4 regions of the Bacillus sp. M13(2017) genome follow, and region 4 is predicted to be linked to each of the others. Evidence: riboswitches for the same ligand, from Rfam matches in the RefSeq annotation. Region 4 holds a riboswitch; each other region holds the start of a gene.
What was found. Region 4 has a riboswitch for lysine ahead of CGQ22_RS23910 (amino acid permease). Riboswitches for the same ligand answer to the same signal wherever they lie in the genome.

Region 1 (8,237 bases), on a different contig from region 4:
ATGAAAATATTTCTAAAAGTCATACAAGCTTTGACTACATGGTATTCCCATTAGACTTTAATAGTCATAATTTTAAAGTTGTGATTACTTGGGAAGAAAAGAATTTCTCTTATAACGGCCATCCGGTAAATGAAGGTAAAAAAATGAAACAAACATTTGTATTTAATGAAGAATAAGTCCTAATTTCTTTAGGGCTTATTCTTCTCTTTTGAAACCCTCTTGTATCGCTTCCGTCACTTCTTTTGTAATTTCCAATTCTGTTGCTTCCATACTAATTTTCTTGTGCCAAATATGTACGGACGTTTTTTCATTACAAAGATGTTTTATTAATACTAATTGATTATATGCTAGATTATTTTCTATATGGGTAGCGATATAGACTGTAAAATTGTTCGCTTCAAAGACCTTTTCTTCCAAAATGTATTTACTCTCTAATTGCCTCGTTACTATATCTTTCAAGTTTTCTATAGTCATGCATATCACCCCCTTTTCCCATATAATCAATTAAATCGACGAATACTCGGTACAGACAATGCGATTCCAATTGTTAAAATTACTAAACTAGCTAGTGTTATAATAGTTATCTCGCCACCTATGACAGTAGCTAACCAGCCTACAACTACATACCCTAATGGCAATAAAGCAAAAGAACCCAACATATCAAGGCTTGCCACTCTTCCGAATGCTTCTTCTGGTACAAGTTCCTGTAAACTAGTTTCCCAAATGAGTCCAAATATCATCATGCCAAATCCTTCAATTACCATTAAGAATATTAAGGCGGGTGCCCAAGAAATGAATGGCATAATTAATAAAGCAATGCCACTAATTAAAACACCTCCATAAGCCAGTAATCCTCTCTTATGCCACCGCTCTTTCCCACCAAATATTAATGCGGCAATTACAGCTCCACCACCAGAAAAGGCCATGCCAAGTCCATACACGTAAGCTTCAAAATGATGATGAACATTAAATAACCACGGAATTAATACGACGATAATGACGGCATAACAAATATTTATAAAAGAAAAAACTAAAATTGTAATCCACAGCCACGGATGACTTTTTAAAACTAAAACACCTTCCATAAACTCTTGTTTGTAATTAAGCTTACTCTTTTCAATGGGTTTTACTTTTTTAAACTTAATTTCTTTTAAAAATAATAAACATAAAAATGATAATAAGTACGTTACTGCATCTAGGCCGAAACCTATCCCTGCAGACGCAACCGATACGATTAACCCACCAAGTGCTGGCCCAATTAATCGTATACCTTGATTACTCATTTGAGTGAGTGCGTTAGCTGCATTACGAATTTCAGGAACGAATACTTTCGCCCTTACAGCAGAATATGCTGGTTGGAATATCCCTTCCATAAGTCCGTATAAGGCAACGAGAATATATAAAACTGTAATTGTTAATAAATCCATAAATATAAGCGATGCAAGTAATAGCATTAATATACAGCGGAGTATATCCGTAAATAACATTAATTTAACCCGATCAATTCGGTCTACAATTAAACCTGCAAACGGTAAAGCGAGAATATTAGGTAGCATGTACATTGCCATTGTCATCCCCATCACAACTGTTGAGCCAGTTAATGAATACACAACAACTGGAAGTATGACCATAGTTATCGAACTACCTAAGGCCGAGAGTAATTGTCCAATCCATAAAAATTTAAAATGTGGTGACTCTTTAACTGGCGATAATAATTTACCAACATACCCTAAATCTTTTTCTCTTTGTAATTCCCCTTGCATCTTTCTCTCCTCTTTTCAAATGATTATAGACTTCATAATAAAATGCCGAAAATTAACAATATTCTATTTTAATTATATAAGAAACTATTATGTTATGGTAAAATTATCAAGAAAAATAAAGGAGAATACATTACAATGCCTTCAAATTCACATAACATCGAGCACCGCATCTATACAATGTGTATGATCCAGCGCAACAATGAAGTTTTACTCATAAAACGCCCCAGCCATCGAAGTTTCCCTGGCTATATCGCTCCTGGCGGCAAAGTAGATTTCCCCGAAAGTATCGTTCAAGCCGCTATAAGAGAAGTAAAAGAGGAAACTGGATTACTTGTTTCGAATTTAACTTTTAAAGGATTAGATGAATATGTAAATCCGAAAAGTAATGTTCGGTACATGGTATTTAACTACTGGACAGACTCATTTGAAGGTGAACTTCTTTTAAACCCTTCTGAGGGCGAATTATTATGGATACCAATCGATACAGCACTACATCTTCCTATGCAAGATTGGTTTAAAGAGAGATTCCCATTATTTTTTGAAACAGGCACTTTTGAAATTCAACGTGTTTGGGATAATGAGCTAGATAAACAAATTGCTATAACAATTACACATACGTAAAAAAGCTTGAAATCTCTCCAAGCTTTTCTTACTTCTCCTCTACTTTCTTAATCTTATAATCAATTTCTAAAAACTTAACTCCAAATATCCACATTCTATGATTAGCTTCTAGTATGTGATCCGTGCGCTCTTTTATAATAAAAGTCTCTGCTAATGGTAAACGTATTGTTAAGAACCGAGTATGTAAATAAATCCCCTCATCTCCCTGACCATTTTCTCTTAACTTACTAGTAATGATTAAATCATGACTATCATTATATATTTTCAAAATACCAGTCATATTCGAATAAGGTAAAGGTAAGGCGATATTCATATATGTCTCATTCTTATTTGTATGCTTTGAATAAAGAGCTACAAAAATAGATTCACCTGCTTCATTTTTCCTTAGCCAAGCCCTTACATTCTCTCTTCCATCTTTCTCATCTATTACATTAATGATAGAGCCATGCATCGTTTCCCAATTGCCGCCCATTCCTAAATGTATTTGTCCCACACGCTTACTCATTTTCTCATAACAAAATGCAAATGGGCGGAACCAACGAGCCCATTTAATATTTGATTGCAACTCATACTCTGTTGTATTTTCATAAAAACGAATAATACTTAAAGGTACCTTCGTCACGTCAAATGACTCACTATGAAAATCAGTTATTTGATCAACTAAACCGTTGTATTCCTTACTGCCTACTAAATTGCCGCTATATAAAAAAGCCTCACCAATTGCCACACTTCCTCTTAATTTACTCATTGGTTTCCCATAGTATTTATAATTCGGAACACTCTTTTCGATCATCCAGCCGACAAATGCCGGTAACGCTACTCCAATTCCATTGACAACACCATGAATCCAAACCATTTGAGCAATTGTAATCGTCATTACATGCTTCAAATTCCCGTATGAGTATATAAGTGAGAACATAATTGTAACCATGAGTGTACTAGACGAAACGATTAGAAAAATCTTTGCACTGATAGCATTAAATTTTGCTCTCCAAACGTAAAATCCATACCCATAAATCGCACATAAATATAGAAACACTGCAAAAAATTCAAATATTCTCGAGTATGTAATTCCTATTGCGACTGTCATAGGTGAAATCATGATGATAAACATAATAACATCATATACTTTACTTCTCTTTTCTCTTTTTCTCCCTATTAAACCAGCTGATAATGGCAATAGAAACGCCGAATAATGAAAATGTGCAGCTGTGAGTAAAACAATGTCAGAGCTAAACTGCATAATTGAAAGTTTTGCTACTGAAGCAAAAAACCAAAAACCACCTAAAAACAAATAAATAAACGCACTATCTATGGCGGTCTCTTCTAACGGCTTCCATCCTCTTTCTAGCAATCTACTTACACCAAATAACGCAACAATTCCTGTATATACAAACCAAACTAGCGCAAATACATAGTGATTTGTGACGAAAGCTAGCATTGCACAAATTGCTGCAATTGGATATAAAAACGATACGAATTTATAAAATAATAAATACGATCCATCTCTTTTTCTTTTATCAATAATACAAAGTGACATTGGTATAAATAATAAAACAGATAATAATATAATTGCTTCAACAGGATTTATATTCGACCGCTCACATAATAGAAAAACAACATAACAAGCAAGCCCAAATATTATATTTTTCATATCGTTTATTTCCTTTCCACAAATGTTCCCTTATATGAAAAAAGCGAGCCAATTAACGGGTTTCGTACTTGTACATGAATTCGAAAACACTGTAGTGTTGCATCATAACTTTCAACAATTTTTGCTTCACCATACAAGAATTTTGGCAACGGAATTTTTCTTCCAAACATATAAAACCATTGTTTCTTTGAAGCAATATGCATTGCCCCTAACTCATCGATATGAAAATGTAGTGTAGAAACGAGTAAATGTGGTTCGCCAAAATAATCTACAATTTCATTTTCGTTTTCATCCAATTGCATAACTGCGTTAAAATATCTTTTCTTATTATGAAAATAAAAAGTACGGTTCCACCTTACTAATTCTTGTCCATATTCATCTCGCTCAGCTATGTTTTGTATCGTAAATGGAATTTCCTCTCCTCGTTCCGAGAAAAACATTCGAAACTTCGATGCAATTTTCAATATAAATTTCACGAAAAAAGAGCCACCGTAAATTTCATCCATCTTTCCTTCCCCTGTAAAACTATTCTCTTCTGTAATGGCATAACGCTTCTGCAATTCAGGATGAAGATTTTTATAGGTATCCCCTAATAATCGTTCATACATATTAGCCATACACTTATCCCTTTCTCGCCCTCTTGCAATTTTTCGCGCTTGGTAAATCGAAACTATTTATATAACCGACAATTGATAACCCCATTAGAAGAACATTTAATGTAATCGGATTAAACGGCCCTGTAAAGCTTGCGATATTCGTAAATCCTGCCGCTAACGTTAAAACTAGTAATACAATAATATGCAGTATAAATAATTTTCGTTTTGTTAGTGGCAACAGCCATACGACACCGAAAATTATTTCTAACACCCCAATTATTTTAAGTATATATACACTACTTTCATTTGAACCAATTAATACAGAAAGCATCTTTACTTCTTCTGAATGAGTAAACAGTAGTTTCGGCACTATCCCTTGATATATCCATACAAAAGCAAATAAAAAGCATACGAGCCAATACGTCATTGTTCTTCTAATTAGTAACCTAGGATGAAGCCCCTTTTCTAACCATAATTTTAAGGCATCAAAACTCCAAGCGGTCGCCCAACCTAATAACGGACGAAAAATATAGGAATCTATTACATTTCCTATACGACCAAATCTTGTATCATAATCATATTGTGTCTCAAAATGGATGTATTCTTTATTCGGCGTATACTTCCAATAACCACGTCCTATTTGAATAAGAGATAATGTATTATCCGTCCAAAATTTTAAAGAGGAAATTCTTTCACCAGTTTCTTTTCTTATTTCACCTATTGATTCCCCTTCTCCAGCTATTTCAAGCCCAAATCCAATCTTTGTTTTATACAAAAACTTCTGTGGTTCTCCTTCTTTTTTCTCTAAATACGAAATTTCAGTAAAGCGAGCATCCCACTCTGTATGTATATCTGGTTCTTGCGTATATCTCCATAATTTTTCCATCGTCGTGTTCATTTTTGTCGCAACATAAATAGGCTGTTTCCTTTTCATTCTCCCACCTCCTATGCACTATAAGTTTAATGTACATGCAATGAATTTATTTTGCTACATTTTTCACAAACTTTTCTGTAAAAAGAAAGAATTTTTAAAATATATGTAAAACACTTGATTCCCCGAAAAATTTAAATTATTATAAAACAAATGTTACCAATAACTTCATAAATCAAACACTCTCGCCTAAAACGTGAGATAGAGGTTGCGATACTTATGAGTATTCTAATGGAGACACAGAGATGTCTATGAACTTAGATGAAAGGAAGTATTGCCGAAATTGATAAATTTCTCTGCATTTATCAATTGGGGCTGTTTTCGAATAGAAACAGAACTGTCATATGTACAGACGTGTACGTATGAAGAGCTATCTACAAAAAAGAGATATCATTTTTTTATGATATTCCTTTTTTGGCGGTTTTTTTATTAGCTCCGTTTTCTGTTTCCCTTTTCCTGTAACAGCACCATCCTCACTTATTTGAGATGGTGTTTTTTGTTTGTCTTTCTGGTAACTACAGGAGTATTGGGATTTATATATTTCCTAATCTATTCTTAAAAATAGACGAAAGAAGGAATTTGTAATGGAAACAATTGTTCAAAAATTTGGTGGCACTTCTGTCGGAAGCGTCGAACGCATTCAACATGTAGCAAATTTAATTATTGAAGAATATGAACGAGGTCATAGCGTTGTCTCTGTCGTTTCAGCAATGGGAAAAAGTACGGATCAACTTGTCGCACTCGCTAACGCTATTACAGAAAATCCAAGTAAACGTGAAATGGATATGCTTCTATCTACAGGAGAACAAGTAACTATTTCATTATTAACAATGGCACTGCAAGCAAAAGGCTATCATGCAATTTCATTAACAGGATGGCAAGCTGGTATTACGACAGAATCTGTACATAGTAGTGCACGGATTACTGACATTCATACAGATCGTATTCAATCTTATCTTGCTGAAGGCACGATTGTTATCGTAGCTGGTTTCCAAGGTATAAGTGTAGCAAATGAAATTACAACGCTTGGCCGTGGTGGTTCTGATACGACTGCTGTCGCACTAGCCGCTGCACTTAAAGCAAAAAAATGTGATATTTATACGGATGTGACAGGCGTATATACGACGGACCCACGAGTTGTAAAAGATGCTTACAAATTAGATGAAATTTCTTATGACGAAATGTTAGAGCTTGCTAATCTCGGTGCTGGCGTATTACACCCGCGCGCTGTTGAGTTTGCTAAAAATCATAACGTAGTTTTAGAAGTTCGCTCAAGTATGGAACAAGAAAACGGAACAATTGTAAAAGGAGAATGTAACATGGAACAACAATCAATCGTTAAAGGTATTGCATTTGAGGATAACATTACACGTGTCACAATTAAAGGACTAGAACAAGGCTCGCTTTCAACAGTTTTCTCTACATTAGCAGCAGCACACATTAATGTAGATATCATCATTCAAAGTATTACAAATGAAGGAACTGTACATCTCTCCTTCTCCATTCACTCGAATGATTTAAGAGAAACTTTAAAAGTTTTGGAACAAAATCAAGAAACTCTTCACTACGAATCTGTAGAACATGAAAATCACTTAGCAAAAGTATCAATCGTAGGATCTGGCATGGTATCTAACCCTGGTGTCGCTGCAAATATGTTCACTACTTTAAAAGAAGAAAATATTCATATTAAAATGGTAAGTACATCAGAAATTAAAGTGTCTGTCGTTATTGACCGCCTTCATTTAGTAACAGGTGTTGAGGCGTTGCATCAATCATTTATGGCGAAAATTGAGCCTTTAGTGCAAATGAGCTAATTTGATATTTTCAGTAACGCTTATAAAAAAATCATATTAATCTACTTCCTTCCTATTAAATAAAATGCTGTTCGTTAACAAGATGCTATATGACATATAAAAAAACACCTTGTCACCTTTTCATATACTATGACAAGGTGTTTTTGACTGAAAGGAATTTGTAACTACTTAGTAGTATAATTATGAGGATGATTAAATAATAAACTTTTATACATAAGGAGATAAGACTATGGCAAAAAACAAATTACTACGAATGGACAATGTCAGCATCGTTGTAGAATCCCTTGATAACGCAATCTCTTTCTTCGAGGAGATTGGCTTGAACCTCGAAGGGCGAGCCACTGTCGAAGGTGAATGGGCTGGTCGCGTAACTGGACTCGGCTCTCAGTGCGTAGAGATTGCTATGATGGTCACTCCAGATGGCCACAGCCGAATTGAACTTTCGCGATTTCTCACCCCACCTACTATATCAGATCACCGAAATACTCCTGTAAACGCCCTCGGTTATCTACGCGTCATGTTCACCGTTGAAGACATTGACGAAATGGTATCCAGACTCACTAAGCATGGTGCAGAGCTCGTTGGCGAAGTAGTTCAATACGAGAACTCGTATCGTCTCTGCTACATTCGTGGAGTCGAAGGAATTTTAATCGGTTTAGCGGAAGAACTCGGTAATAAATAAGCAAGTGACGTTTTATAAAAAAGAGGGAATAGCTCTATATTTAAGCTATTCCCTCACTTCTATTAAAACAGATGAATGTTTTCTTTTTTACAAGCTGCACGTAAATCGTCAGGCCATACAGAAGATTGAACTTCACCGATATGTGCTTTACGTAAGAAGTACATGCACATTCTTGA
Region 2 (8,237 bases), on a different contig from region 4:
AAGACAACGGCTGGTCTTCGAATCCGATTGTAATTATTCGCCATCGAGTACCCGTATGCTCCTGTACAGGAAACTGCTAGTAAATCAGAAGCAGCGACTTTCGGTAAATGAATATCCCAAATCAACATGTCTCCACTCTCACAGCATTTCCCGGCAATCGAAACGAGTTCCTCATTCTCATCATTCCCTCGATTCGCTAACATCGCTTCATAACGCGCACTATATAAAGCAGGTCTTAAATTATCTGTCATTCCACCATCGACTGATACATATTTCCGAATACCAGGAATATCTTTCACAGATCCAACTGTATAAATTGTTGTCCCAGCATCACCTACAATGCTACGGCCTGGCTCAATCCATATTTCTGGCAATGGATATTCACATACAGTAAATTGTTCCCTCACTGCACTTGTTACAGCTCGCACATATGTCTCAAGAGTTAATGGTGTATCTGACTCTGTGTAACGTATTCCAAATCCCCCGCCTACATTTAACACTTTTACTACATAGTTTGTTTGCTCTCTCACTTCTTCTAAAAATTGGCGAAGAACTTCAATTGCTCGAACAAAACCAGCTGTTTCAAATATTTGCGATCCAATATGTGAATGGATCCCTAGCACATTATAATTGGATTTTTGTAAAGCAAATCCAATTGCCTGCATTGCTTGACCATTTGAAACACCAAATCCAAATTTCGAATCATCCTGACCTGTTGTAATATATTCATGTGTGTGCGCCTCTACTCCAGGCGTTACACGAATTAATATGTTCACAAATTTCCCATGTTGCATCGCTAAATCGTGTAAAACTTCTAATTCAAAGAAATTATCTACGACAAAACAACCGATATTCGCCTGAAGAGCCATCACTATTTCTTCTTCTGTTTTATTATTTCCATGAAAATGAATACGTGATGCCGGAAATCCTGCTTGGAGCGCAGTATATAATTCTCCCCCAGAAACAACGTCTAATGACATATCCTCTTCACGAGCTAATCGGCACATCTCCATGCACAAGAACGCCTTGCTTGCATATGCTACTTGATAAGAGAAACCACTTTCTTTAAAAGCACGATGAAACGCTCGGCATTTTCCTCGAATAGACTCTTCATCGTATACATAAAGTGGTGTTCCGTATTGCTTTGCTAGCTGCGTCGTATCGCACCCTCCAATTTCTAAGTGTCCTTGCCCATTAATTCGGCTTGTGCCGTGTAAATACATTTAAATTCCTCCCTTATTTCCTCTAAAACTCATAACCCCAATCTTCTATTCATTGCAGCACGCTTTTAGATAGACAAAAAACGCGCGGAACAATGTTCACACGCGTTTCTTATTAGGAAAAATATATATTGAAAAAATAAACGAGTTGTTATCTCCTCAAAATAAGAAACCGCATCAACATCTCCAAATAGCTCTCCATAAAATAAATCTTATGACAGTACTACATTTATTCAATGCAGTCCCAATATATGAATAAGATGGTTATTCTTATATTTCGGCAATAGTCCCTTTCAACCTATGATCACAGATTCCATTAAATCTCCCATAGCTTACTCTTTCCTATCGCGGCCTCTACCTTTGAGAGTAGATGAGGTAAGTCTATTTAATTTTCAAACATCTAATTGTTGCTATTAACAATACCAAAGGACCATTTTATTTGTCAAACAATTTTTTATATTGTTTTTTTACAGTTTAATTTTGTATCGTTTGGTAAGCGCTTTACTGAAATCTTTGTCACTTCCCATTCGCCTTCTTCGTTATTAAATGTAATCGTTACCTTCTCAAATGGTGGAGCAATTTTCCCAGCAACACGTTCATACTTTGTCACTTCAATACTTGCTTGAAATAAATATGTACCGCTATACACTTTTTTTAAACTAATAATTTTAGGACATTGATAAGGTTTCAAACTTCCATATTGTTTTTCAATTGCTTTATTTATTTTTGGAAATAAAACAGAATAAAGTGCATCTTCCATAAGAGGTGGATCATATTGGGCTACCGACACACTCGGTGAAGTAAAAAGTACAACACTACTGCATGCTATAAAACATAATAATTTTCGCATTATAACCTCCGTATTATCACGCGATTCTTTCTGCGTACGATAATTATCATACATAGAAATTCTGTTTTATTGTCTCCCACCACTCTTTTTCTACTCGATTATTATAAAAAAGCCCACAACCTTCTTTTATTTTCGTATAATGATACTCATAGTATAATAATCATAATAACAAAGGACTGTTCGTATATATAAAATGAGTCGTTAAGCAAACTGATTCTCAAGAACTGTCATGCTTTTTAGGAGAGGAGTATATTATGCTACAACATCTGTTTCCAAAACTGCGATTTGCACTCGTTGCAGTCGTTTTACTATGGATTAAAACATATATTGTGTACAAGCTAGCATTTGATATTAAAATTGATAATTTCTTTGAAGAATTCATGCTTTTTATCAATCCACTAGCTGCGTTACTTTTATTTTTCGGCTTAGCTTTACTTGCATCTAAGCACCGAAACCGAATTATAATTGGAATCAGTTTTATACTGTCATTTATTTTATTTGGAAACGCAATGTTTTATGGGTTCTATAACGATTTCGTTACTTTCCCGGTTTTATTCCAAACAAACAATATGGCTGATTTAGGGACAAGTATAAAAGAACTCTTTACGTACAAAACATTACTTTTATTTGCAGATGCAATTATTTTAATGTTTATTTCGCGTAAATTCCCATCATTTGGCGACAAAACACCACTTTCCCGCTCAGAGAAGCGAACTTTCTTTAGCGGTGTAACAGCTTTATTAGCACTACAAATTGTTGTATCAGTTATTTATAAACCACAAATGTTCTCACGCTCATTTGACCGTCAAACTGTCGTGAAGAATTTAGGTTTATACACATATCATCTATTTGATATTACGCTTCAATCCAAGTCTTCAGCTGAGCGTGTATTTGCAAGTGGGGATGGGTTTTCTGAAATTAAAAACTATACAGACTCAAAAGACAAACAAGTTGATAAAAACTTATTTGGAGCTGCAAAAGGTAAAAATGTAATTTTAATTTCAATGGAATCTACACAAAGCTTTGTTATTAATGAAAAAATAAATGGAAAAGAAATTACACCATTTTTAAATGAATTTATTAAGGATAGTTTCTATTTCGATAACTTCTATCATCAAACTGGACAAGGTAAAACTTCTGATGCTGAATTTATCGTTGAAAACTCACTTTATCCGCTAGATCGTGGTTCTGTATTCTTTACTCATGCAACAAATGAATACACAGCGACACCAGAACAATTAAAGAAATACGGATATTCTTCTGCTGTCTTCCATTCAAATGATAAAACGTTTTGGAATCGGGATGTAATGTATCCTGCGCTTGGATATGATCGTTACTTTAATTTAAATGATTACGCAGGAACGGAGCAAATGTCTGTCGGTTGGGGATTAAAAGATAAAGAGTTCTTTGAACAATCTATTCCAAAGTTAAAATCTTTACCGCAACCGTTCTATACAAAATTTATTACATTAACAAATCATTTTCCGTTTCTTCTAAATCCGGAAGATCAATATGTTGATGAATTCAACTCGGAAAGTGGTGTTGTAAACCGCTACTTCCCAACTGTTCGTTACACAGATGAAGCTCTTAAATTATTTATTAAACAATTAAAAGAAGAAGGATTGTATGATAATTCCGTTATTGTCATCTATGGTGATCATTACGGTATTTCCGAAAACCATAACGCAGCTATTGCACAGTTCCTAGGAAAAGATACTATTACACCATTCGATTCTATGCAATTACAACGAGTCCCTCTTATTATTCATGTGCCTGGCCAAGAAGGAAAAGTTGTTTCTAAAGTATCCGGTCAAATTGATATTAAGCCAACGCTCTTTCATTTACTTGGTATTAAAACAAATAAATCCGTTGAATTTGGAACTGACTTATTTATTAAAGAGAAAGATACGCTTATGGTAATGCGTGATGGTAGCTTTGTTTCTGAAGAGTATGTTTATACAAAAAATATGTGCTACAAAAGAAGTACAGGTGAAGAAGCTGACATGGCGCTATGTCAGCCGTATATTGAAAAAGCAAAAACAGAATTAAAACTCTCCGATAAATTAATTTATGGAGATTTGTTACGCTTCGATCCTAACAATCGATATAAAACCGGAACGATGACAACGAAATTTGAATAGTAAAGGAAGCAACTTTATACAAGTTGCTTCCTCTTTTTATTTTCACTTAATTTTCAAACCATCCTTCTATGAAATCTTTCACAAATTGGTAATTTCTTTCGTATGAGGAATAAATTTATGGTATGATAAAATAAGTAAACTTTCATACACTAATTAAGAATTTATTACAGAAAGCAAGGGATCAGATTTTGTATAGAGCAGCTATTCCAAACTTATTTACGCTCGGAAATTTATATAGCGGATTTTTATCAATCGGCTATGCATCTTTAGGATATTATAAATCAGCTGCTATTTTAGTACTTATCGGGATGATGTTAGATAGTCTTGATGGTCGTGTTGCTCGTTTATTACGTGTTGATTCACAAATGGGAAAAGAGCTCGACTCGCTTGCAGATGTCGTAACATTTGGTGCAGCACCAGCTGTTTTAATGTATTACACATCTTTCTCAAACTACGGAATCATCGGATTATACATAGCGGGATTATTCCCTCTTTTCGGAGCATATCGTTTAGCACGATTTAATGTAACACCATCTTCTACTTCAATGAAATATTTCACTGGAGTACCGATTACAGCAGCGGGAGGGCTTGTTGCTTTCTTAACATTATTTTCACATACCATTCCAAAAATCGTTCTTATTACCGTATTTGTAACGTTCGCATTTTTAATGGTGAGCCGCATTCGTATCCCAAGTTTAAAAGATGTACCAATTCCACGATATAGCATCATTATTACACTATTTTTAGTTGGAATCATTATTACAATGTATCAAACAGGATTTGGAAATTTTTCTGTTTTCTTATTCATTGCCATTCCACTATATATTTTGTACATGTTATCTCAATTCATTAGACAAAGACCGTCTAAAAAAGCGAATAAAGAAAAATAAGAAAACCTTCCGAGTCCGGAAGGTTTCTTTTTATTTTGTAACTAATACCTTTTGATTTACAGGTGTTACTGGCTCTTCGCCGTTTAATATAGCTAAAATATTTCTGACAGCCATTTCAGCCATCGCATCACGAGTTTCAAATGTTGCATTCCCTACGTGTGGAGCAAGTACTACATTCTTTAATTCTTTTAGCTCTTCTGTAATTTTCGGTTCAAATTCAAACACGTCAAGAGCTGCTCCTTCAATTTCATTCGTTTTTAATGCATGAACAAGTGCTGCTTCATTCATAATTGGTCCACGTGAAGCATTTACAATATACGCTGTTTTCTTCATCATTTTAAACTGCTCTTCATCAATCATATGATGTAATTTTGGATTATAAGCACAGTTAATTGTAATAAAGTCTGCTGTTTGTAATAATTCTTCCAACGTCACATACGTTGCTCCCAGTTCACTTTCAGCTTCAAACTTACGATTTGGCCCTGTATATAAAACATCCATTCCAAATGCTTTCGCACGTTTTGCAACAGCCTTCCCGATTTCTCCAAGACCTATAATTCCGATTGTCTTACCATGGACTTCTCGTCCTAAGAAAAATAACGGTGCCCATCCGTTAAATCCAGTCGTACGACATAACGTATCCCCTTCAGGAATTCTACGCGCCGCTGCTAAAAGAAGTGCAAATGTTAATTCTGCAGTCGCTTCCGTTGATACTTTCGGTGTATTCGTAACTGCAATTCCTTTTTCACCCGCATACGTGTAATCAATATTGTCGTAACCAGCACCATAGTTTGCAACAATCTTTAAATGAGGTGCTGCATCAATAACTTCTTTTGGCACCTTTGTCGAAAGTAAACTTAACAATGCATCTTTATCTTTTACACGCTCTGTTAATTCATCTATAGAAATTAACTCCTCTTTATCGTACATTTCTACATCATGATCTTTTAATAGTTCTAATCCAATTTCCGGAATTTTTCCTGCTACTAATATTTTTGCCACTACTAACACCTCTTCTATAGAAAATAAGATATCTCTTATATTTCATTGTAAGAAATCCACATATAAAAACCAAGGAATTTGATTATAGTTTTAAAAATCGACACTTTTCCATGAAAAAAGAGGAGATGCAACTCTCCCCTTTTCTTACGCTTTTTCCTGCGATTCTTTTCCAAGCTTCACATCAATAGTTCCTTCTGTAACCGTATCGCTAATTTGCTCCTCAATAACCGATTGAGATGCAGCATTCGTTTCAGAAGTATAAGCTTGTTGCTGTGTACCTTGTACATTTTGTTTATTTTGTTGTTTCGCCATTTCTTACCCTCCTTTTCATTCTTTCTTATTTTGAACAAAAAGGACGGTTTTCATCAAAAAATTGCGTTTCATTTTGAATTTGTTACTTCTTCTTCAAGCGACCTCATTACTCTTGCTCGCTTCGTAAATGTTGCAACCTGAGTAACACCGTGAGCTAGTAATGTTTGTACATTTTCTTGTACATAATTCCCTAAATCATTTGGATAATGGGCATCCGAAGAAATCGTAATTGGAACACCATACTTAGCTAATACTTGTAAATATAGTGGACTTGGGCACATTTCACGAACAGGATAACGATAGTATAATCCTGCATTTATTTCTGTTGCCGTATTCGTTTCTACTAACGCACAGGCAATTTCCTCATAATAAGAAAGCTGTTCATTCTCATCCAATCGATAATTAAATACCTTTATATTATCAAGATGAGCGATAATATCAAATAACTCAGTACGAATCGCACTCTCAACTGTTTTAAAAAACATATCATATAATGCGCGTAGGTCATGCTTCTCAAAATATTCTTTCGTATCTGGATTATCGAATCCCCAGCCATTTAGAAAATGAACGGAACCAATTATATAATCAAAGTCTCCTAGCGCTAATAATTCTTTTAACTCTCCTTCACAACCAATAAAATAATCCGCTTCAATTCCAAGTTTAAGTGTGACACCTCTTTTACTCCATCGTTCTTTCGCCTCTTCAATGACCTTTGTAAAATCATACAGTGAAACTACCCTTACTTGATCTAACCATTCCTTCTGTATACGACCGAGCTTAGAATCACTAATATCTACATATTTTTCATAATATCCTTTCGCTTCATGAAAACGATATAAATGATCAACAATCCCAACTTCTGTTATACCTTTTCGCACAGCTTCTTCTAAATAGAGGTCCATCCATTCTGTTGTAAATGGCCCTTCCTTCACACGCTTTTGCAAACGCTCTTGTGTTTTCATAAGCCAATCAATAGAATGCCTTTCTTGAAGCGGTTCATAACATTCCAGCGCTTCATTTATTTTAGCAAGCCATCCTATTGAATACGGTCCTTCTTCTAAGTGAAGATGATAATCTACTTTCATATACATTCCCCCTTATAATGTATCTATTTCCCTTCTATCCCCAACTCTCGAAAGCTTTCCATTTCGTTCTTTCACCTCTCGCATGACATCTTCCAATGTAATATTTTTTTCAGCTAATAAAACGAAACAGTGATAAAATACATCAACCATTTCTTTCACTACTTCTTCTTTATCATTATTTTTACATGCGATAATTACTTCAGCACACTCTTCACCAATTTTCTTTAAAATTTTATCTTCTCCTTTTGAAAATAAATAATTTGTATACGATTCAGGAAGTGGGCTTTCCTTTCGTTCTTCAATTGTTTTATACAGCAACTTAAAGGCATTTTCCATATGTATCCCCCTATAGAATTTGATAGTGAAAACATGTCTTCTCTCCCGTATGACAAGCAGGTCCTACTTGTTTCACATTCACAACAATTGAATCTTGATCACAATCTAAATATAAAGATTGCACATATTGAACATTCCCTGATGTTTCCCCCTTATTCCATAACGACTGCCTCGAACGAGAATAAAACCATGTTCTTTTCGTCTCTAACGTTTTTTCATATGCTTCTTCATTCATATAAGCTAGCATTAAAACTTCTTTCGTACCTTCTTCGATGACAATTGCTGGTATTAATCCTTTTGAAAAATTAGGTTTCATAACCGCACCTCAACATTTGCATCTCTTAATTTTCGCTTTACACTCTGCACTGTCGCCTCACCATAATGAAAGATGGATGCCGCTA
Region 3 (8,237 bases), on a different contig from region 4:
AATTCAGAATTTGTTAAAAGTAGCAAAAATTGATGCAAAAGCGATTTCGTTTGATAAAGAGCCAGGGAATTTAGTAGATACGACTGAGGAAGTACTAAATCGCTTGCAAAGCATGATAAGTGATAAAAATATTTTGATTGATTGGAATGCACCAAGAGAAATAGTCGTTATTCACGACAAATTATGGATGCAGGAAGCTTTGTTAAACCTGTTGAAGAATGCAATCGAACATTCTAAACCCGGTGGTAAAATAATGATTCAGGCCAAAAATTCTCCAATCTATACAGAACTAGTAATCCAAGACTTTGGAGAGGGAATTTCAGCTGAAGAATTACCTCATATTTTTGAACGATTCTATAAATCAAGTAGTTCTAAAAAGCACGGATCGACCGGAATTGGATTGGCACTTGTCAAAGCCATTATAGAGGCACATCACGCCTTAATTACAGTTGAAAGTGAAAAAAATGCTTATACAAAATTTACAATTATTTTTATGAAATTTTAATAACAGTTTGGTATATATTTTAATCTTTTTAATATAAAGGGGTTTTTTTATGTTTAATAGATTGAAGTGTTTTCTTTTATCTGAGAAAGAAATAGTTGATACTGTGAAAAAATACAAGGAGGAAAAAATACACGTTTCCATAATAAAAGATTTTTTAGGGGATTTAATCTTAATAAGAACTTTTACATTTTTAATGTTTGTTCCAATATCAACTTTTATTTTTTCAGTTATAATTTATGGAGCTGTTTTCTTTTTATCAGGCATTAAGATTACTGTTTGGGGCATCACTATAATGTTATTAGTTCCAATAACATTACTTTTCTATATGAATATAACTAATACATCAATTATTATTACTGATTTAGTGAGAAAATTTTTATTAACCATAAAATATCTAAATCCATTTTACTCAATCATAAATAAACCTTGGCTCTTTATTTTTGAATTATTAATTGGTTTTTTATATGTATTTCTGCTATCTTTATTTTCTATTTGGATAGTATTACATTCATTAGAAATAGATTTTTCTGAATTTAGTTCGGAGGATAATCGAAGTTTTCAATTTTCAATTATTATTTTACATACAGCAATTTATTTGTTTATAAGAGTTCATGGTCAGTATTGTAAGACAACTAAGCAAAAAATTAAAAAGTTGAAAATGAAGTTTTATTTATGGTTTTGTTCTATGATTGCAAGTATTGTATATATATTTGAATCACTCTTTAATTATATGAATGGAATCCAAGCAATTTATTTTATTTTTGTTTTAATGATTGCTTTAGAAAGAACAGTGACACATTATAAGAAATTTATAGATTTTTTAGAATGTGAAAATTTGTATGAAAAATATTTTTAGAGAGAAAAGTCTTTTGAAATATAAAAAGTTATACCTACTAAATACTGGACGAGTAAAAAAACGCTATTCTTTTTCTAGAATCATAGGAAAGGATAGCGTTTTTGTTTAATATACTCAAAAATAAAAATCTTTTGGTAAAGTACCATTTTTAATAACTGTTCTTAACCCATGTTTTATAATCCAAGGATTAATAGGATGCTGTTTATCACGTAATTGCTGTAACCATTGAAAAACGAGTTCTTTATCTTCTTTCGTAATATCGTTAATATGATTGGCTACTGATTTTTGGACATATTTAGAAGTATCATTCATTAATGGTTCAAGAAGCTGTAAATTGTACTTAAAGTCACCTTTCAGAGCTCCTATTTTTTTAGCCCAAGGAAGCCTTGGTCTTGTACCTTCAGAAACTAATCTTCTAATGTGGCTGTTTTCGTCATGAATCCACTGTTGTAATATATTTAGTGTGTCTTCATGGTATGTTTCAAGAAAAGGCCGAATGGCATATTCAGCAGTATTTCTTTTCGTTATTTCATACATGGCGTTGAATGAGGTTTCAAAGTTGTTAAGTCCATATTTTTCAACGTATTTTGCAAGAGGCATGTACATATATCCATTTGTAAACATGCCTACTTCTGTTGTATTTTCTGGTCCTAATGTTTTCAGTAATATATGTATTGCTGCATTAAAATCTTTTTGTAAAGCATTTTGTAATTCATCTGCTATTACTTCAATACGTTGTTTTAACTCTAAACCTTCAACTTTACATGTTACAGAGGTTACAAAGTTTTTTTTAGAGAAATTCGGATCGTATTTACAAATAGAATCAGCTATTTTTTCTGCTAATTCTTCGCTAAATAAAAATTTTAACGGAACATAATTATCCATTTTTTCACCTCGGTGGTCAAATGAAAACAATTTTTATTTTTTAATCGACAATCCATAAACTAACGTCTCACTCGGAGTCGTAATACTAAAACCAGTCGTCTTATAATCAAGCTTCACTGTATCACCAGTGTAGTCTTTCGTGAATGAATCCATTTGTACGATAAGCTCTGCATCTTCATATACAACATCATCTGCGTTATATGTATCCCAAATTAAATCGACATCAACGAAAATACTACAAGAGTTTGTCATTGTCCCTCTAATGCGAATGATCTTTTTGTCTTCACGTTCTAATCTATGTATAGCTGCTTTTGCTTCATCAGTAATACGAATGTTCATAGTATCCCAACCTTTATTTATATTTCCTTTATTATTGCAAAAACAGGAGCAATAGGGAAGCAAAGAGGTTTGCAACAAAAAACGAGCAAACAAATTTGTTTGCTCGTTTCACTTTATTTTAGTTCACATTTATCAAGTGGAATCACTTTTGTTTTTTTCGTAAATTTATATCCTAACCATAGTACTAAGAAGAGTGGTAAACCGATGTAAGAAACGAGTACGCCATTCCAATCGATTGATTCACCCATAAATGCCCCGTAGTTTTGTCCTAAAATTACGATGATACAAAGTGTAAATGCGAAGATTGGACCAAATGGGAACCATTTTGCTCTATATGGTAAGTCATTTAAATCTTTTCCTTGTGCGATATATGCTTTACGGAAACGGTAATGACTAATTGCGATTCCAACCCATGCGATAAAGCCAGACATTCCAGATGCGTTTAATAACCAAATGTATACAACACCGTCACCGAATAAAGAAGCAATGAAAGCAATACTACCAACAATTGACGTTACGATTAACGCGTTAACAGGTACACCGCGGCTATCTAATTTGCCTAAGAATTTTGGTGCTTTTCCTTGGCGAGCTAAATCCCAAAGCATACGAGTTGATGCATACATACCAGAGTTACCAGCAGATAGTACAGCAGTTAAAATAACAGCGTTCATAACAGAAGCAGCAAAGGCAACGCCCGCTTTTTCAAAAATAAGTGTAAATGGACTTACTGTTACATCACTTGCTGCAAGGCTTTCAGTTGTATAAGGAATTAATAAACCGATAACGAGAATCGCAAGGATATAGAATAAAAGAATACGCCAAAAGATCGAACGAATTGCTTTCGGAATATTACGTTCTGGATCAGATGTTTCACCAGCAGCTACTCCTAATAATTCAGTTCCTTGGAAAGAGAAACCAGCTGCCATAAATACACCGATAATTGCCATGATACCGCCGTTAAATGGTGCATCTGCAACAGTGAAGTTTTTGAATCCAACCGTTTCGCCGCCCATAATTCCGAAAATCATCATGAAACCAACAATTAAAAAGATAATAATAGTAACTACTTTAATAAGTGCGAACCAATATTCAGATTCACCAAACCCTTTAACAGATAAGTAGTTTAAAAGGAAAATAATAGCTAAACATAATCCGCTCCAAATAAGAGAAGGGGTATCCGGGAACCAAAATTTCATAATTAATGTTACGGCCGCTAGTTCTGCCGCAATTGTAATTGCCCAGTTATACCAATAGTTCCATCCAAGTGCAAAGCCAAGTGATGGATCAACAAATTTTGTTGCATACGTGCTAAAAGATCCAGTAACAGGCATGTAAGCTGCAAGTTCAGCTAAGCTTGTCATTAAAAAATAAACCATAATTCCAATTGCGGCGTATGCAATTAATGCGCCACCAGGTCCAGCTGTATGGATGACACCACCGCTGGCAAGAAATAGTCCGGTACCAATTGTACCACCGAGAGAAATCATCGTAAGGTGCCTTGATTTTAGACCGCGTCTTAATTCACCTTTTCCTTGTGTAGTTTGCGTTTTAGAGGTAGATTGATTTGTTGCGCTATTCATGTTCAACACTCCTTTTCTTGTAGGTTAGGAAGGAGCGGGGGAGAAAAATACAAAAAACCGCCAAAGGAATTTGGCGGAACGTTTCACAAATAACCACCCCATCATACCCTTCCGTTAAGATAGCACCCCACGTTTACACGGTAATTTTGTAAACGTGACAGTTCTGTTCCTTTCGGAGACAGCCCCAGCTCATATTTCCAGAGAAGAAATATAAACTTCGGCAACTTTTCCTTTCAAACGGAGTCAGCTGACATTCTCTGTGTCTCGTCCGTTTTACTATTAAAAGTCGCAACCTCTACCTCATCGGATTGATGAGGATTTATATATTGCTAAGATTTTTAATATATGGCAATTGTAATGACTTTCTGAATATATTGCAAGATATTTTGTAGGAAAAAATCAAAAAATATCGGTTATTGTATAGGAAACGCTTGCAAAACTCCACCCGAACCAACTATTATGTAGCAATAAGCAAAGAAAAAATTGTTATACAAATGTTTCGCAAAAAATATTGAAAAACCCTTTAAATTAAAAGAAAATTCAGAAAAATATAATTCGACATTCATGATAAGGTCATATTATTTGTTATAATTAGAGTAACGTTTAAGCAAAAAGGGGAAATCAAAATGAAATTAGAAACAGAAAGGCTCTATATAGTGCCGTGTACAGAAGAGAGGATTCAAGTCGCTAACGAGCAAGGATACAATAGCGGTCCGCATATTGTGGGGCATGTAGGGAATATAAAACAAGATGCGGATTTATTATCATGGGGGGCGTGGTATGTTCTTCGGAAAGAAGATGGTATCGTTTTAGGTGATATTGGGTTTAAGGGGAAACCAAATGAGAATCAAACAGTAGAAATCGGTTATGGATTTATTGAGAAATATTGGAATCAGGGCTATGCAACAGAAGCTGTAAGAGAACTAATCGATTGGGCTTTCAAAACAGGAGAGGTAGAAACAATAATTGCAGAGACACTCCTAGATAATTATAGTTCGATGCGTGTTTTAGAAAAGTTACATATGAAGAGAGTAAATGCTACAGAAACGATGATTAATTGGAAAATAGAAAAATAAAAAATACCGCTCTAAATTGGGCGGTATTTTTATAGTTATGGTAGCATTTGCTTCTGATCATTCGGATACTCAGCCGTTGATGCGTTAGGCCGATTGGAATGATTTCGAACAGCAATGAAAATAGAAATAATAACGACAAGACCAACTGCAACGTAAGAAAGTGAAATAATAGTTGGATCCACTTTAAATGTAGTAAGCAGTGTACGAATATTTGTGAAGATAATAAGACCGCCAACTAATACGCCAAGTAAATGTGCTGGAACGATGCGAACTAACCATGCAGCAATTGGTGCAGCGACAATACCGCCAAGCATTAATGCAAATACCCAAACCCAGCTTACTTGTTCCCAGCCAAGTGAGATGAAGAAGCCAATTGTTGCAGCGAGTGAAACAGGAAACTCACTCGTATCTACAGATCCGATAACTTTTCTCGCTTCATTTCCTCTTGCTAAAAGTACAGGTGTCGTAATCGGACCCCAGCCACCACCACCAGTTGAATCAACGAATCCAGCGAATAAGCCAAGCGGCACAAGTTGTTTTGCAGACATACGTTTTTTTGAAGCAACAATTTGTTTTTGAATGATGAATCGTAATAAAATATAAACCCCTAAAGTAAATAAAAATACAGAAATGTACGGTTTAATGACATCACCAGGTAAATTGCTTAAAAAACATGCCCCAACAAATGCGCCAATTGCTCCTGGCAATGTAAGCCTGGAAACTGTATATTTATCAACATTTCCAAATTTGATATGAGATGCACCAGAAGCCGCGGTTGTAACGACTTCAGCTAAATGAACAGATGCGGAAGCGACAGCTGGTGCAATACCAAACATTAATAATAAAGAGGAAGACGTTACCCCGTACGCCATTCCAAGCGCTCCATCGATTAATTGAGCGAAAAATCCAATAATAGCAAAGACAATTAATTTCTGCATAAAAAATCCCCCTGTAATAATAAATGAAAAAGGCACTTTTCCCGTATGAGAAAAGTGCCTTTGGTTTTTCCAATCAGCAATAATTAAATTTGTTTCATTATAATACATATTAATCGTATAAATCAACTGGGTTTTAAAGTTTTTTGAATTGAATGAAAGAAAAATAAAATATACAATAAAAGGATGGAGAGAAAGGGGAGAAAGACATGTTACGATTCGATCATCTCGTACACGCAGTACATGGTACACCGGAGGAAGCAGCAAAACAAATGCAGGAACTTGGATTTCATACTGTATTAGGCGGAGAGCATACGAATTGGGGTACTTGGAATAGTTTAAGTTATTTTGATTTATCATATATAGAATTTTTAGCAGTTCAACATGAAGAAAAAGCGGAAGAGGCAGAAAATCCATTAGTACAAGAAACAGTGGTGAAACTACAAAATGGAGAAGGAATGCTACAAATCGCGATCCGAACAGATGCAATTGAGGAGCTAGCAGTTAACTTTAATAAGTACGGCTTACATACGATAGGGCCATTTGAAGGGAAACGTATGAGAAAAGATGGCCGACTTTTAGAATGGAAAATGTTATTCGTTAAGCAAGAAGAGAACGGACCGAAATTACCTTTCTTTATACAGTGGAATGAAACGAACGAAGAAAGAAGAAACGATTTACGTAACAGTGGGACGATTACTGAACATAAAAACAAAGTGCAACAAATTGAAACGATTCATTACGCAGTAAAAAATGTTCAAGAAACAGTACGGAAATGGAAAGAAGTAATGGAGCTATTTACAAGCTCAGTTGTGAAAAATGAAAAATGGAATGCCGAGTGTCAAAGTGTAGTATTTGGAGATATTCATGTGCAATTTTGTGAACCGATTGGAGAAGGGCTAGTACTAGAACATTTGAATAAGAATGGCGAAAATCCATTTGCAGTAGAGTTTAAAGGTGGAAATAAACGAAAACATGAAGTGCTAGGTAGTTTGTACATATATTAATAGAGGTGAACGTTGTGGAAGAAATACTTAGAGAGATAGAGAGAATACTAGAATGGCCTCGTATTGCAACGTGTACAGCTATTTCAAAAGGTTTTTCACATGAAGAGAAGTATAAAATTGAATTAAAGAATCAAGAAACCTATTTTGTAAAAGTATGTGATGCTGTTCATTTTGAACGTAAACAAGAAGAATATACGTATATGAAACAATTAGAGTTATTACATATTCCAACGCCGAAGTTAATTCATTTCATAAAACTTGAGGAATTAAATAAATGTGTTCAAGTATTTGAACGGGTCCAAGGTGTAAATGGTGAAGAAGGTTTAGGGAAGCTATCGGTGGAAGAACAGTATTATGCAGGAAGAAAAGCAGGGGAAGTATTAAAGAGGATTCATTCAATTGAAAAAGAAAGTGTAAGTAATAAATGGGAAACGGTTCGATGGAATAAGTATGAAAGATATATAGAAGCATTAGAAGGTTACGAGGTGAAATTTCTCGATTTGAAGCCCATATTAACCTTTGTAGAAAATCATAAGTATTTATTGAAAAATCGTCCAATCACCTTTTTACACGATGATTTCCATCCAGCAAATAGTATGATTCATAATAAGGAGTTTATCGTTATCGATTTTGGTGGATATGATTTTGGCGATCCAATACACGATTTCTATAACGTAGCGATTTTTACTACAAGAATAAGTAAACCATTTGCAGTTGGACAAGTTCATGGTTATTGCGGGGGAGAACCGTCACTTCATTTTTGGAAACTGTACTCCTTATATGCAGCAATGACATTCCCAGCGGATATCGTATGGACAAACCGAAGCATGCCCCATTTAGTAGATGATATGAAAGAAAGATTGAACAGAATTTTAGAAGATCATAATCATTTTTCATCCTATATTCCAAAATGGTATCAATCACAACATGAGGATATAATAAACTATAAGTAATGGAGGGATTCATATGGATAAAATAGCAGTAATTTCAGATATTCACGGCAATATTCCGGCATTAGATTCTGTACTGAAAGATATTAAATTAAGAGGAATTG
Region 4 (8,237 bases):
ATCAGAGACTGCAATATCCCCATCTCCAAGCGGATATTGACGAAGAAGCTGACGTACAAGCGTCGTTTTCCCGCTTCCTGTTTTTCCAACAACCCCAAGCGTTTCCCCTTGTTTTAATGTAAACGAAACCTTTTTTAAATTTGTTTCAGTTGATGAAGGATATGAAAAGGTAACATCATCAAACTGAATATAATCCGGCTCTTGTACAAGCTTTGGATGTTTCGGATCCTTTACATCTGGTTCATACGCTAATGTTTCATTTACACGGTCTAATGAAGCATTTCCTCTTTGCATAACATTAATTAATTCACCAATTGCAAACATCGGCCAAATCATCATCCCTAAATACACGTTAAATGAAACAAGTTCACCAAGTGTTACCTTTGATTGAAATACAAGATATGCGCCGTACACTAAACCGATTAAATAACTAAGGCCAACAAGCATTTTCACAGTTGGTTGGAATAATGCGTCAATTCTCGCTACTTTCATATTTTTTTCGTAGACGTCATCTCCTAAGTGATGAAATCTTTCCTCGTCTGCATTCTCTTGTACGTATGCACGAATAACGCGCACACCAGCGATTGATTCAAGCACTTTATCGTTCATATCACCAAACGCATCTTGCGCAACTGTAAATCTTTCATGCAATTTCTTTCCATATATATTCATCGCATACGCCATAATTGGAAGCGGGATAAGCGCCGCAAATGTAAGCTCCCAACTAATTGTAAATCCCATCATAAAGACAATCGTAAGCATATATAAACTCGAATCCACGAGCGTTAATATACCAAAACCAGCTGTCATAGCGATTGCTTTCAAATCATTTGTCGCTCTCGCCATTAAATCACCAGTACGATTTTTTTGATAAAAAGTCGGCGTCATCTTAAGTAAATGCCCCATAAATTTAGAGCGCATCGTTTTCTCAAGTACGAATGCACCTCCAAACAATTGATGTTGCCATACGAAAGTAAGACCATACCCAACGATTGTAACCCCTATTAAAATAAGAATAGACTGTATAATAGCTTCGTTTGATAACGTTCCTGTTTTTATGTTATCTATCGTAACCCCTAACACTTTCGGGGGAATCACTTCAACTATATTCACAATTAAAAGAGCTCCAATGGCAATACTATATCTCTTCCAGTGCTCTTTAAAAAACCATTTTAACTTTAGTAATACTGATAACAATGTAACCTCTCCCTTCTCGTTCTCGTTTACTTCTCATTTCTTTATCCACTATCCAAACCCATTACATTTACATTTCGTAACCCATACAATCTCATCACATTTGTCCACCTTCCAAAGTTTTATATAGGAATATGGAAAATAAACAAAAAAAAGCATACCGCCGCTTGACGATATGCACAAAAATGCATAAAAAGCGTACGTTACGATATACGCAACGTACGCTTTTTATAAGACAGAGAATGCCTTATATATCCGCACGGGTTGCGTAATGATATGAATGTTTTCTGCCATTTAACAGAGCTAAACCCATTACATTTACGATTACAATCATTACGCACACCCCTTTCATTTATTTTCCATTTATAATCTTACAACTTTATTGAGTATTCTGTCAATTATTTTTTTTTACAGATCGAATGAAAATATACGATACATCATTTTGAAATAAGGGAATGTTCTGTAAGAAAGGGCATACAAAATAAAAAAATAATAAGAAATCGTTTTCACAAACATTTCATTTGAAAAATGTTATCAAACCCCCTACAATCACCTTATACTCACTCTTACAAGTTGCTATTTTAGGAGGACTAATCATGACAACTAGCAATACGTACAAATTTTATTTAAATGGAGAATGGAGAGAAAGCTCTTCAGGAGAAACAATCGAAATTCCATCTCCATACTTACACGAAGTAATTGGACAAGTACAAGCAATTACTCGCGGAGAAGTAGATGAAGCAATTGCATCTGCAAAAGAAGCTCAAAAATCATGGGCAGAAGCTTCTCTACAAGATCGCGCAAAATATTTATATAAATGGGCTGATGAGCTCGTAAATATGCAAGATGAAATTGCCGATATCATTATGAAAGAAGTCGGTAAAGGATATAAAGATGCGAAGAAAGAAGTTGTTCGTACAGCTGACTTCATTCGTTACACGATCGAAGAAGCTTTACATATGCACGGAGAAAGCATGATGGGCGATAGCTTCCCGGGCGGTACAAAATCTAAACTTGCGATTATCCAACGCGCACCACTTGGTGTTGTATTAGCAATCGCACCGTTTAACTACCCAGTAAACTTATCTGCTGCAAAACTTGCACCAGCATTAATTATGGGTAACGCTGTTATTTTCAAACCAGCAACTCAAGGTGCAATTAGTGGTATTAAAATGGTGGAAGCACTTCACAAAGCTGGCCTTCCAAAAGGTCTTGTAAACGTAGCTACAGGACGCGGTTCTGTAATTGGTGACTACTTAGTAGAACACGAAGGCATCAATATGGTATCGTTCACAGGTGGTACAAACACAGGTAAACATTTAGCGAAAAAAGCTTCAATGATTCCACTTGTATTAGAACTTGGTGGTAAAGATCCTGGTATCGTTCGTGAAGATGCTGACTTACAAGATGCTGCAAACCATATCGTAAGCGGTGCATTCTCTTACTCTGGTCAACGTTGTACAGCTATTAAACGTGTACTTGTACACGAAAACGTAGCGGACGAGCTTGTTAGCTTATTAAAAGCGCAAGTAGCTGAACTATCAGTTGGATCTCCAGAACAAGACAGCACAATCGTTCCATTAATCGACGACAAGTCTGCTGACTTCGTTCAAGGCTTAGTTGACGATGCTGTTGAAAAAGGTGCTACAATCGTTATCGGTAACAAACGTGAGCGTAACTTAATTTACCCAACATTAATCGACCACGTAACAGAAGAAATGAAAGTTGCTTGGGAAGAGCCATTCGGCCCAATCCTTCCAATCATCCGTGTTTCTTCAGATGAGCAAGCAATTGAGATTGCTAACAAATCAGAGTTCGGCCTGCAAGCAAGTGTCTTCACAAAAGACATTAACAAAGCATTTGCAATTGCTAACAAAATCGAAACTGGTTCTGTTCAAATTAACGGACGCACAGAGCGCGGCCCTGACCACTTCCCATTCATCGGTGTAAAAGGTTCAGGTATGGGCGCACAAGGTATTCGTAAGAGCCTTGAGTCTATGACACGTGAAAAAGTAACTGTATTAAACTTAGTTTAATCTTATAAAAAGAAGCTGATCTATTTTTAGATCAGCTTCTTTTCTATATATACTTCCAAAAAACAGAGTAGTTAGTTCTACTTCCGATTTGGTTTTCCAAATCGAACTAAAACATGCCATAATAATTTTAATTCCTGAAGCACTTCTTCATAAGTACCACGATCACTCCAAGATAATGGATTGCGTTTCAAATCCACTACAGCAGAGCCAATTATATTGGCATCGATACAATGATTCCGTGCAATGCGTCTTGCTAAAGATGGCATTTTTGAACCTCTAAAATCCATCGGAACTTCGTCTACCATAAGTACAAAACCGATGTGCCAATACAAATCAATCGCATACTTCAGGCAAATTTCTTCTAAAACTTTTCCTATATCCGTACCCTTAAATGAAGGATCTACAACAAGCACCTCTACGTCTTCTTTAAGAGAAATCTCTCCATGAATTTGCGCTTCAATATAATGATTAAGATTACGGGCTGGCTCTTTGCTTACTAAATCTATAAACGGCCTTTTCAGGTTACCCAGTAAATGATTAATTAATATTGTCGGAGTCAAATTCCCTTCACCAATTGCAAAGTCTCTTACAAATGTCTCTTCCAAAAGAGCAGCTAAAATCATATCAAACTCCTCATAAGTCCCCTTTTCTTTCGGATCTTGATGCGAATCTAAATACGTATATGTAGAGCGCGAAGAAACTTTTGAAGATAAGAGAAAATAACATGAACCAAAACGTGGAGCCGGCCCATCTGGATGTAACATTAAATTTAGCGCTCCATATTTTGGCCGTTGATCATTCGTTACGCCTTCTAATTGATATGCTCCTCCAAATATTCTCTTTTCCCAAAGGTCACGTTCACCACCAGGGTAAGCAGATACGCTTCCATTAGATAGCAATGTTTCAAACTGACTTTTATATATTCCTTGCTCAAACAGTGCTTCAGCAACACTTTTCATACTCGAATCTAGTCTGTCTGGATGAAAGTGTAAAGCAATCCGTGCATGAGATTTTAAATTAGCGACAGCTTCTTCAAATATTTCATCTGTAATATTAGACATTTTAAGTATATGATTAATTGTTGCTTTAGCCCCACGTTTTTCGTTCTCTGCATATTTTGAAATATACTGTAAAGCAAATAATTGAGATCTTGATAATTCCATAATCAAACCTCTCCTTTAATTAAAATGACCTTAATCATTTCAATTAAAAGCTTATTCTTTCCTTCTTATGAAACGAACGTGATTTATTAAAAAAGTAATTTACTAAATCTTAATTATGCATACACGCATTTTTCATGGGTAAATGTACACATTCTACAGAAATTTGATACCCTAGCCATCGCTCAGCAATATGTTCAAATAATAAAACAGATCCCGTTGTAAAAAAGTGATGCTTCGGATTCAGATTGTCAGACAAAATTCCTTTGTGCTGTAAAATTGTGCTTAACTCTATCGCTGTTTCTTCTGCGGAACTAATAATCGTTACATCTTCTCCTAGTTCTCTTTTAATCACAAACTCTTCTCTATAATCTGATTATTACTATATCCATTGACGTATAAAAATACATTTGTTACTCTTAAAGACGTTAATTTAATATTTAAATCCTCATTCGTATCTCGGTGAGGTAGAGGTTGCAATCATTAAGAGTATCATTTCAGGAGATGTAGTGGCATTGATGAAGGAATGAGAAAGGAATGGTTGCCGAAGTAAGTCGTGTCCACCATGCACGCTTGCTGGGTCTGCATTTAATAAGTGCAGAACTGTCACAAACGTTTCGTTTGTGGAGAGCTATCGAGAGGTATGTCGTGGGTTTCTTATAAGATAGAAAGCATGTAGCGGCAAATTACGTGCTTTTTTTGTTTTGTTTGGGACTTCTCTTCCTGACTCAGGAAGACATACATATCTCCTCGCTTGACTTGGTTATACTAACTTTGGAGGTATTTTCTATGCAACAAAAAAAATGGGGCTTTTGGGTACTAACAGCTTTCGTTGTCGGTAACATGGTTGGCGCTGGTATTTTCATGGTGCCAAGTACGTTGGCACAAACAGCAAGCCCACTCGGTGTCACTTTAGCTTGGTTAACTACAGGGTTTGGTGTTTTAATGCTAGCTCTTGTTTTCGGTAATTTAGCAATTCGTCGTCCTGATTTAACGACAGGGCCACAAAGTCATGCATATGCTTTATTCTCAACACCAAAAAAGAAAAAAATGGCTGGTTTCAGTATGGTATGGGGATATTGGGTTGCAAACTGGGCAAGTAACGTTGCCATCATTACATCATTTGCGGGATATTTATCACTCTTCTTCCCAATTATGAAAGATACGCGACTACTATTTTCAATCGGTTCGTTTAACGTAGAAGTCGGAAAACTAATTACATTTACAATTTGTTCCATCTTACTTTGGGGAACTCATATTATATTAACAAACGGTGTAAGCGGAGCTGGAAAGCTAAACTTTTTAGCAACAACAACGAAAGTAACTGGATTCCTTTTATTCATCGTCGTTACGTTATTTGCATTCGAAGCTTCTAAGTTTGGACAATGGTACACACCGATGATTGATAAATCAGGTGCATCACACGGTCTTCTTTCACAAGTAAATTTAGCTGCTCTTACAACGCTTTGGGCGTTTATCGGAATTGAATCAGCCGTTCTTTTATCAAACCGTGCTGTTTCTCCAAAAACGGTAAAACGTGCAACAGTTGCGGGATTACTTATTACAGTTGCAATTTACTTAGGAATCACAATTTTAACAATGGGTGTACTTCACGTTGATACATTACAAGCTTCTGAACGTCCATTAGCAGATGCATTAAATGCTGCAATGGGTCATGGCGGCGGGAAACTGATGGCATTACTTGCTCTTACTTCCCTGTTCGGTTCTATCTTAGGCTGGATTTTATTAAGCTCAGAAGTCCCTTATCAAGCAGCAAAAGAAGGTTTCTTCCCTTCCTTCTTCGCAAAAACAAATAAAAAAGGAAGTCCAATTTACTCATTACGATTAACAAACATTATGTCGCAAGTATTCCTATTCTCAACATTATCAGGAACCATTGCGGAAGCTTATACATTCGTTATTACCGTATCGACACTGGCCTACCTCATTCCATATCTCGTTTCACCAATCTTCCAGTTAAAACTAGTCGCAACTGGTGAAACATATAAAAATGAAATGCGGGCAAGAATTACAGATGGCATAGTCGCAGTTATCGCACTTTGCTACGCACTATGGGTTATTAAAACGGGCGCAGCCGATATAAAAACGTTCCTTCTCGGAATTGGTTTATTCGTAATCGGCTTTGCCTTCTATCCATTAATGAATCGTGATCAGAAAAAAAATAACGAAAAGAAAGACGGGCAAGTTGCATAACGCAATTTGCTCGTTTTTTCTTTTACAAAACATATATAATAGAACAAAGAGGTGAAAAACATGTCAATCGAATCACTATGGAACAGCCGTTTCCAACAACATATTCAAAATATCATTACATACTTTGCACGTATGATTAACGGTTTACTATATAGCTTTATCTTTATTTCATGCGTTGGCGCATACTACTATGCTCAGTTTCTAAAAACATCTCCTTCTAAAGGAATATCTTTACTACTCATCACGATTGTACTTACATTCATTATAACGAGATGCCCTATTCGTACATTTATTCAGAAACCTGACGCTGTCTATTTACTAGCACTAGAAGAGAAATTAACTTCTTATTTCAAAAAATCTCTTCTATATAATTACATCATTCAGCTTTTCCCATTATTATTTACGTTCCTTATTCTCGTTCCGCTTGCACTGCAATCATTACAATTAACGATACCTTTCTTCTGTACAATCTTTCTCGTTTTAATGGTTACGAAAGCTTGGAACATATACATACATTGGATGTGGCGTGATAGTCACGAAAAAAATATATGGCTGATCATTCGTATTGCTTGTAACGCCCTAGTCATTTATATGCTGTTTTATGTAGCAAATGTTCTCATATTAGGCGGATTACTCTTACTACTTGCTTTCCTACTTCTATACACGAAAAAACAGCCTACAAAACGAATACCGTGGGATTACATAATCGAGCAAGAAGAAAAAATGAACGTTCGTTTCTATCAATTTGCTAGCATCTTCACCGATGTTCCGCAACTAAACAAGCAAGTAAATAAAAGAAAATGGCTTACAACTTGGATTGAACCTTTATTACATAAAAAACGAGCAACTTTCTTCTATTTACATACACTCGCATTTTTACGAGGGAATGATTATTTCGGTATATATATTCGCTTAGGGCTGATTGGTGCCTTCGCCTTATATTTTATACCAAACATATACGTAAAGGGCGCTATCGCTTACATCGTCCTATATATGATTTCTATGCAGCTCCGTTCCCTATGGAAATATTTTTCGGGAAATATTATTGTAGCATTATATCCAATTGATACTGAAAAACGACTGAATCAATTTCTTCACTTAATCTTTATATCGCTAAGTATTCAACTCATTGTATTTTCAATTGTTATACTCATTGCTACGGGACAATTTTTACATAGCCTTATCATTATGATTATCGGGTTACTCTGGATCAAATTTATTATTGTACCAAAAACGAAGCAACGTGTTTCCTCGTTTTAACGAAAAGAATTATCTTAAACGCCAAGGAGAAAATAAATTTTCTCCTTGGCGTTTTATTTTTTTCCTCAAACAAGAATCACCGGAACAACCGATATTTTATGATTTTACATACAAAAACGATAATACATGTTTACGTCCTAATAAAAAGGGTATCTATTAAATTAACAGAGTAAAGGAGGGGCCTATATTGTGAATAAAAAAACGGAACAATTGAAGCATCACGTTACTGACAATCAATACAAACATGCTTTAACAACAAACCAAGGAGTAAAAATAGCCGAAGATGAATTTTCTTTAAAGATGGGCTTAAGAGGCCCAACCTTAATGGAGGATTTCCACTTTCGCGAGAAAATGACCCATTTTGATCACGAGC

Region 1: it holds a riboswitch for lysine, as region 4 does, so the genes downstream of both, CGQ22_RS15505 (aspartate kinase) here and CGQ22_RS23910 (amino acid permease) in region 4, are expected to answer to the same signal.
Region 2: it holds a riboswitch for lysine, as region 4 does, so the genes downstream of both, lysA (diaminopimelate decarboxylase) here and CGQ22_RS23910 (amino acid permease) in region 4, are expected to answer to the same signal.
Region 3: it holds a riboswitch for lysine, as region 4 does, so the genes downstream of both, CGQ22_RS24640 (amino acid permease) here and CGQ22_RS23910 (amino acid permease) in region 4, are expected to answer to the same signal.

Annotation. Positions count from the first base shown of each region.
Region 1 is NZ_KZ268505.1:83,735-91,971, reverse strand. It holds gene CGQ22_RS15545 (hypothetical protein) at 1-176, shown strand, start outside; gene CGQ22_RS15540 (hypothetical protein) at 196-474, opposite strand; gene CGQ22_RS15535 (MFS transporter) at 501-1,763, opposite strand; gene CGQ22_RS15530 (8-oxo-dGTP diphosphatase) at 1,899-2,384, shown strand; gene CGQ22_RS15525 (YndJ family protein) at 2,413-4,038, opposite strand; gene CGQ22_RS15520 (DUF4166 domain-containing protein) at 4,044-4,655, opposite strand; gene CGQ22_RS15515 (DoxX-like family protein) at 4,660-5,568, opposite strand; lysine riboswitch at 5,760-5,946, shown strand; gene CGQ22_RS15505 (aspartate kinase) at 6,150-7,379, shown strand; gene CGQ22_RS15500 (VOC family protein) at 7,609-8,061, shown strand; gene asnA (aspartate--ammonia ligase) at 8,124-8,237, opposite strand, start outside.
Region 2 is NZ_KZ268506.1:138,697-146,933, reverse strand. It holds gene lysA (diaminopimelate decarboxylase) at 1-1,223, opposite strand, end outside; lysine riboswitch at 1,404-1,585, opposite strand; gene CGQ22_RS17490 (DUF3888 domain-containing protein) at 1,675-2,070, opposite strand; gene CGQ22_RS17485 (LTA synthase family protein) at 2,325-4,211, shown strand; gene pssA (CDP-diacylglycerol--serine O-phosphatidyltransferase) at 4,400-5,101, shown strand; gene CGQ22_RS17475 (NAD(P)-dependent oxidoreductase) at 5,132-6,103, opposite strand; gene CGQ22_RS17470 (YozQ family protein) at 6,248-6,415, opposite strand; gene CGQ22_RS17465 (histidinol phosphate phosphatase domain-containing protein) at 6,484-7,500, opposite strand; gene hisE (phosphoribosyl-ATP diphosphatase) at 7,513-7,836, opposite strand; gene hisI (phosphoribosyl-AMP cyclohydrolase) at 7,847-8,152, opposite strand; gene hisF (imidazoleglycerol phosphate synthase cyclase subunit) at 8,149-8,237, opposite strand, start outside.
Region 3 is NZ_KZ268513.1:91,279-99,515, reverse strand. It holds gene CGQ22_RS24660 (HAMP domain-containing sensor histidine kinase) at 1-505, shown strand, start outside; gene CGQ22_RS24655 (hypothetical protein) at 555-1,361, shown strand; gene CGQ22_RS24650 (DNA alkylation repair protein) at 1,476-2,246, opposite strand; gene CGQ22_RS24645 (iron-sulfur cluster biosynthesis family protein) at 2,280-2,585, opposite strand; gene CGQ22_RS24640 (amino acid permease) at 2,699-4,165, opposite strand; lysine riboswitch at 4,278-4,471, opposite strand; gene CGQ22_RS24635 (GNAT family N-acetyltransferase) at 4,792-5,241, shown strand; gene CGQ22_RS24630 (sulfite exporter TauE/SafE family protein) at 5,277-6,287, opposite strand; gene CGQ22_RS24625 (VOC family protein) at 6,386-7,183, shown strand; gene CGQ22_RS24620 (aminoglycoside phosphotransferase family protein) at 7,198-8,136, shown strand; gene CGQ22_RS24615 (metallophosphoesterase family protein) at 8,150-8,237, shown strand, end outside.
Region 4 is NZ_KZ268512.1:123,160-131,396, forward strand. It holds gene CGQ22_RS23875 (ABC transporter ATP-binding protein) at 1-1,197, opposite strand, end outside; gene gapN (NADP-dependent glyceraldehyde-3-phosphate dehydrogenase) at 1,791-3,230, shown strand; gene CGQ22_RS23900 (DUF3626 domain-containing protein) at 3,308-4,393, opposite strand; partial or broken gene CGQ22_RS23905 (glutamate racemase) at 4,503-4,751, opposite strand; lysine riboswitch at 4,851-5,032, shown strand; gene CGQ22_RS23910 (amino acid permease) at 5,180-6,604, shown strand; gene CGQ22_RS23915 (ABC transporter permease) at 6,665-7,864, shown strand; gene CGQ22_RS23920 (catalase) at 8,054-8,237, shown strand, end outside.